DNA from 2 places in the Advenella sp. genome. Region 2 is predicted to be linked to the other one. Evidence: predicted binding sites of a transcription regulator. Region 2 holds the regulator's gene; the other holds the start of a gene.

Region 1 (3,422 bases), on a different contig from region 2:
TTGTCGCATGGCCCCCAGGGTGGCGCAGCCAATGCTGCCCAGCCAGGCTTCATACGGATGCGCGGCCGGCAACGACCCGACTGGCAAGGCGTCCAGCCGGCGAATCTGGGTGCCAGGTTTCAGGCAGCGGCGCAAGCGCACGCACTCGGCAGTCGCCAGCAGCCAGGCGCCGCCAGCCGTTGTGGCAATAGCGCAGCCTGCACTCAGGCAGAGCCCATGCAAGGTGCCCTGGATACGTCGGTAAAGCCGCCGAATGCCGCCAAAAAGACTAAGACTGGCGGTGACATCCAGCAACAGGGTATCCCGCTCCCCCAGCGCGAGCTCGGGTGTGTACTGCAACAGCGCCAGCGAGGCCGCCTGGATTGCCGAATGATGAATATGCTCATCATATTCGGTAAGAACGGCCTGGGGACACAGGGTATTGACGCCGCTGATACGCATGCCTGGTTGCACACCTGCCGCCCGGGCAGCAGGCGAACACACCCGGACCTGGCCATGATCAATCACAACGGCCGCCGTGTTGCGCCAGTCAGGGCAAAGTGTGTCCAGCGTGGGGTGTAACAGATGTACGGCTATCCATGTTCGCATGGCGGGACTCGGTAAAAGCAGCAGGATAAGCAGCAGAATAGGGATCGGAAGCGCCCCCAGGAGAGATACCCCTGCCGGATGCATCCGGATAAAGTGAGATATGGACAGGATGTTCACTGACGCTGCCACGACGTTTGACAATATGCACGTGAAGCCCCCTGGGCACCGGATGCAGTGCAAGCCGCAAGGGTGCCGGGGAGGATTGCCGGGCAGCGGACAGGGCCCGAACCAGCACGAACAGCGTGTCACCCTTTTGCGCCGACAATTGCAAGCGACGCAGGGCGCCATCGCGCAGGGCATTTTGCCATAACACCAGCGCCGCAAAGGCCCCGCTGTTCAGAATGTGTTCGGCCGCCCACAAGGCATCGGCAGTACTTTGCGGAGAGAGCCAGAGCAGGCGGGAAGGGGCGACTCCCCAATGCGCCCACGCGCAGGCCTGCGGCGCATACGGTGGCTGAATAAGCACGATGGGCCGTTGCTCTGGGCTGCTGGTGCTGTCAAGGCCCGCAGCAGTTGACGCATGAGGCAACTGACTCGCCTTGTGCCCACAAAAAACGGGTTTGAATAACTGGATCTCCCCGACGCCGGCACGTGGCGTCATGACCTCGATCAGATTGCCTAAGGGCCAGCCGCCGCCAGGCAATTGAGCCGATATTTCAGGATAGCCGGTATTGGCGTAAAGACCTGGGGAACGGGCGATTTGCGACGCTCGCCACAGCGAGGAGTGAATGCGCTCCGGCGCAGTCAGGATAGAAGGCGAGGCAGTGCCCTGCCCGACCCGTTGCGCCGGCATTTCTTCGGCGGATGCCTCTGAAAAAGACCCTTCTGAGAATAACGCCCTGGAAGCGGCCGACCCGGCCAGGACACCTGAGCGCCCGGATAGCTGTGCAGCATTCACAACACCTTCGGACACGCCTTCGGAGTTGCTTTCCGGCAGACCGTCAAAGCGAGAGCCCGATGCCTTTTCAACGAGTGTTCTGGAGGATTTTTTCGCTGTGTTTTTCATCATGGCAATTCCTTTAAGTACTGTATAAGTATACAGTATTTTTAAATTACCACATCTTCGGAAAACCGAGGTATCTGAATCAAGACGGTCTACACAACCGCACTGATGTATTACACTGAGCGTACTGTTTTTTCCCTTTACCAACAGGAATGACTTATGAAAATTACCTCTTCCCTGCTTTTTTCACTGTTTATCATCGTGCCAGGCATGGCCGCTGCGCAATCGAATCACCAGCAGGAAGCCCAGGCCATCAATGAGGCAAAAGTGACGCTTGCACAGGCAGTGCAAACGGCCGAATCAGAAACCGGCGCCAAAGCGGTCGAAGTGGATTTTGACCGGGAAAACAACGTCTGGTCATATGAAGTGACAACTCTGAAGCCCGGCACCAAATATGAACTGGTCATTGATGCCAATACAGGTAAGGTCATCTCCCGTAAGGAAGAACAAAAGCAATAACGGTCAGACAGGTGCCCGATATATTCGGGCACCAACAGCCATGGCGCATTTGATCTGTCATTATCACAACGCCAACACCAAGACTGCCATCTGACAATTCAGATATTACAATCCAGATATCACGTCTCAGATACCGCGACTCTGATATCACAGGCGTCATTGCACCATTTCTCTTGCCCGACAAGCGCTTCCCTGCTTTGCCCCTGCACAGATCATGCTGGCAAGGACGCCTGGCGCAGCACCCTAGCGCCCAATAATCGCCGCCTGCTCATCGCCGGCCTTCAAATGCAAATCCGAATACGGATCCTCCTGCTCGATATTGATGCGCATGCGGCTGGGTTTTATATTGCCGAAAATAGTGGCAAAGGGCGTATCCTGGGCATCGTTGCCGCGTGCAATAACCACCAGATTATCGGGTGGCGCCAGCCCTGTTGGGTCAAACTTGATCCATCGTCCTCCCAGGTATGCCTCAAAAATCGCGTGAAAATCCTGAGGGGGCTCTTCAAAATATACATAGCCTACGCAAAAACGGGCAGGTATATTCAAGGCACGGCAAAACGTGATGGCCAAATGGGCAAAATCCCTGCATACGCCTTTGCGCTTTTCAAACACATCAGCGGCTGAAGTGGTGGAATCTGAATATCCCACTTCATATTGGACATGTTCCTGTATCCAGTCAATAATTGACTCGACCAGCACGATGCCGTCGCCCTGCGCACAGAAAAGAGCCTGCACCTGGGCTGAAAGTACATCCGATTCACAATACCGGCTTGGCCGCAAGCAGGGAATGGTTTTCTTTGGCAGACGCCCTATGGGATAAATGGCGGCCTCGGACAGTCGCCTGGCATGATTGGTAACGACGCTGACCGTGTAATCGACATTGATCGTTCCTTCTTTAGCAGGAAACGATACGAAGCGTCCGCCCATTGCATCAATATTCTTCTGAAAATAAACAGGCGTCTTGCTCCCATTGCTGTCGACATACTCCACACTCAGGCACTCTTCCAGAAGCAATTGGCTTTTTTTGGAAACCAGCATATTCAGAAAAAACTCACTCGCTGAAAATACTTCATATTCCAGCGAGGTTCTAATTCTTGTTACCAGCATCCCGTTACCCCATTTATGTAAATGACCCGGCAGATTGCCGTCGATCGGCAAGCCCATCGCTTGACAGCATAAAATGCAATCGGCACCCTCTCTAGCCACCATAGTCGCTGTAGCCACTGCCATTTCTACTTTTTAACTATCTCCCCCAAACAAGCATATGGGTCTGATACTGTAAGAAAAATATCCGGCTGCCAATCACGCCTGACATGCCTGGAACATGCAGCGCCGACAATTTGCCGCCGTCCGGCACACCTCACGGGCAAAA
Region 2 (3,422 bases):
ATGCAGGAGACCGTACCGACAATGATGGTGTCACGCCGCTCCAGCAGGCTTTTGGTAGCCGACAGACGCATCTGTTCTATATGTTCATTGATTGACGAGTCTTTCTCAATGAACAGATCACGCGTGGGCACGTAGGCTTCAGGCTGATAGTAATCGTAGTAAGACACAAAATATTCCACCGCATTGCGTGGAAAAAACTCCCGAAACTCCGAATACAACTGGGCGGCCAGTGTCTTGTTCGGGGCCAGCACCAGCGCCGGACGGCCCTGACGGGCGATCACATTGGCCATGGTGAAGGTTTTGCCCGATCCAGTGACGCCAAGCAGCGTCTGGTACATCAGACCATCGTCAATCCCTTGTGTGAGCGCTTCAATGGCGGCGGGCTGATCGCCGGCTGGCGGGTACGGCTGGTATAGCTGAAACGGGCTGTCGGCAAACTCGATAAATCCGGCTTCGCTCATAGATTGTGCATCCAGGGTTAAATTGGCGCTGATTTAGGCGTACAATCTTCCATTATCCACTTTAATTGACCTTCCCTGCAACCTTACCTTTTCATATAACGATGACCACTCTTTTCAATGCTGTCGAGCTCGCCCCCCGTGACCCGATTCTGGGTCTGAATGAACAGTACAATGCCGATACCCGTGATACCAAAGTAAATCTGGGTGTAGGCGTGTATTACGATGATAATGGCAAAATTCCACTGCTCAAGGCAGTTCAGGAAGCCGAGAATCAACGCGTTCAGGCGCACGCAGCACGCGGCTACCTGCCCATTGAAGGCATCGGCAATTACAACAAGGGAGCGCAGGAACTGCTCTTCGGCAAAGACGCCGACGTCATCACAGAAGGCCGCGCCCTCACCTTCCAGGCACTAGGCGGCACAGGCGCACTGAAAATTGGCGCCGACTTCCTGAAACAGCTGCAACCGGATACAACCGTTTATATCAGCGACCCGAGCTGGGAAAACCACCGCGCGCTGTTCGAGCGCGCCGGTTTCAACGTGCAAACCTATAGCTATTATGATGCGACGACGCACGGCCTGAATTTTGAAGGATTCGCGGCCGCGGTCAAAGCCATGCCGCAAGGGTCCATCATCGTGCTGCACGCATGCTGCCACAACCCGACCGGTGTTGACCCGACCCTGGAACAATGGCAGCAGATTGCCACTTTGGTCAAGGAACGTAACCTGGTGCCGTTCCTTGACATCGCTTATCAGGGTTTTGGCGAAGGCCTACAGGAAGACGCCGCCGTGGTGCGCCTGTTCGCTGATCTTGGCATGTCCATGCTCATTAGCTCCTCGTTCTCCAAATCCTTCTCCCTGTACGGCGAACGTGTGGGCGCGCTCACTGTCGTGACGACCAGCAAGGATGAGGCCACACGTGTCCTAAGCCAGATCAAGCGGGTTATCCGCACCAACTATTCCAACCCCCCTACTCATGGCGGTATGGTGGTGGCGCAAATCCTGAATACGCCGGAACTGTTCGCCCAATGGGAAAGCGAACTGGCGCAGATGCGCGAACGCATTCGCGATATGCGCAAGCAGCTCACGGACAAACTGAATGCCGCCGGTGTCAAAGAGGACTTCGGTTTCGTGATGTCCCAGCGCGGCATGTTCTCCTATTCCGGTCTGACCAAAGAGCAGGTAGAGCGTCTGCGCAATGAGCACGGCATCTACGCGGTCAACAGTGGGCGGATCTGCGTTGCCGCGCTCAATAGCCGTAATATCGACAGCGTGGTGAAGGCAATCGCTGCCGTGCTGTAATCAGTAGCGACGCAAATCCGCGGCCTGCGGGCAATTTGTCACTGAAAACGCTTGCCAACTGGCAGTGAATGCGTCAGAATACGGACTGTATATACATACAGTCCGTTTTTTTATTTGTCTCTTTCATTACGGGGAATCATGAGCCTGAAGCTTACCGCGCGCCAGCAGGAAATTCTGAATCTGATCAAAGCCGCCGTGGAACGTACCGGCTTTCCGCCAACCCGTGCAGAGATTGCTGCGGCACTGGGATTCAAATCGCCCAATGCTGCGGAAGATCATTTGCGAGCGCTCGCTCGAAAAGGGGCCATTACGCTTACAGCAGGGGCCTCGCGCGGTATCCGTCTTGTTGAAGATGCCGAATCGGCAGCAGCAGGCTCGTCATCCGGCAGCGCATCAGCCAGTGTCGGCGTTTCTCTGGCAGACAGTCTGCGCCAGCTAATATTGCCCGTGGTTGGTAAGGTGGCCGCGGGCAGCCCCATCCTGGCCACCGAACATATCCATCGCGAACTCTCGGTAGACCCGTCCCTCTTCGAACAGCAGCCCGACTATCTGCTCACCGTCAAGGGGCAGAGTATGCAAAACATCGGCATCATGGATGGCGATTTGCTGGCCGTCAAACGCTCGCCGGATGCACGCAATGGCCAGATCGTCGTTGCCCGCATCGATGATGAGGTAACAGTCAAGCGCTTCAACCGCAGGGGCCGCATTGTCGAACTGCTGCCGGAAAACGACGATTTCTCCCCCATTATCGTCTCCGATGAAAATGATTTTGCTATCGAAGGGATTGCAGTCGGCCTCATCAGGCCGCATAATCTGCACTGATTCCCTTTCGGTGCAGCTATGAATGCCTGGCAGCATTTCAAAAACGACTTTTCCACATCGGCGTCCATAGCAGGACTGATTACCGTCCTGGTTTCCCTGACAGGACCGGTAGCCATTATTATTCAAGCGGCCAAGGCGGGCGGGCTCAGCCAGATGCAACTTACAAGCTGGATCTGGGCCATGTCCATCACTAGCGGCGTATGCGGTCTCTGGCTCAGTATCCGCTACCGCACGCCTATAGTCTGCGCTTTTTCCACCGGTGGCGCGGCGCTGCTTATTGACGCGCTTCCTCAATATTCCTACGACGATATTATTGGTGCGTATATATTTGCCGCAGTGCTGGTTGTGTTGCTGGGCGTCAGCGGCCTGTTCTCCCGCCTGATGCAGCATGTGCCCCGCAGTATCGTTTCGGGCATGCTGGCCGGCATACTGTTTGCATTCGGCGCCCACCTGTTTGTGTCTCTGCAACAGGCCCCGGCGCTGGTACTGCCGATCATTCTGGCCTACCTGGTCATCAAGCGCGCCATACCCCGCTATGCAGTGCTGGCGGCCCTACTCACCGGTATCGCGGTATGCGTCGCGCTGGGTCAGCTCAATACGCAGGTGCTCAGTTTCAGCCTGGTTATCCCTGAGTTTGCGATGCCCAGCCTGTCGATACCGGCGCTTGTGGGGGTCGGCATTCCACTGGCCTTTGTGGCACTGGCCTCGCAATACGCACCGGGTGTTGCAGTACTACAGTCCAGCGGGTATCACCATACGCCGATCTCCCCGCTCATTACCACTACCGGTATTTCGACCGTTCTGTTTGCGCCTTTCGGCCTGCACGGCACCACGCTGG

The links. The regulator LexA, encoded in region 2, represses DNA repair genes until DNA is damaged. The targets are predictions, from matches to a motif close to ACTGTATNNNNATACAGT.
Region 1: a site for LexA is predicted at 1,614-1,631, ahead of imuA (translesion DNA synthesis-associated protein ImuA). Genes of this name have one in related genera too.

Annotation. Positions count from the first base shown of each region.
Region 1 is NZ_JBQEAU010000077.1:7,540-10,961, reverse strand. Features, by position in the region: gene ACTIKR_RS13955 (Y-family DNA polymerase) at 1-588, opposite strand, end outside; gene imuA (translesion DNA synthesis-associated protein ImuA) at 530-1,597, opposite strand; gene ACTIKR_RS13945 (PepSY domain-containing protein) at 1,751-2,050, shown strand; gene ACTIKR_RS13940 (transglutaminase-like domain-containing protein) at 2,294-3,157, opposite strand.
Region 2 is NZ_JBQEAU010000102.1:9,128-12,549, reverse strand. Features, by position in the region: gene uvrB (excinuclease ABC subunit UvrB) at 1-461, opposite strand, end outside; gene ACTIKR_RS16240 (amino acid aminotransferase) at 563-1,762, shown strand; gene lexA (transcriptional repressor LexA) at 1,901-2,584, shown strand; gene ACTIKR_RS16230 (benzoate/H(+) symporter BenE family transporter) at 2,603-3,422, shown strand, end outside.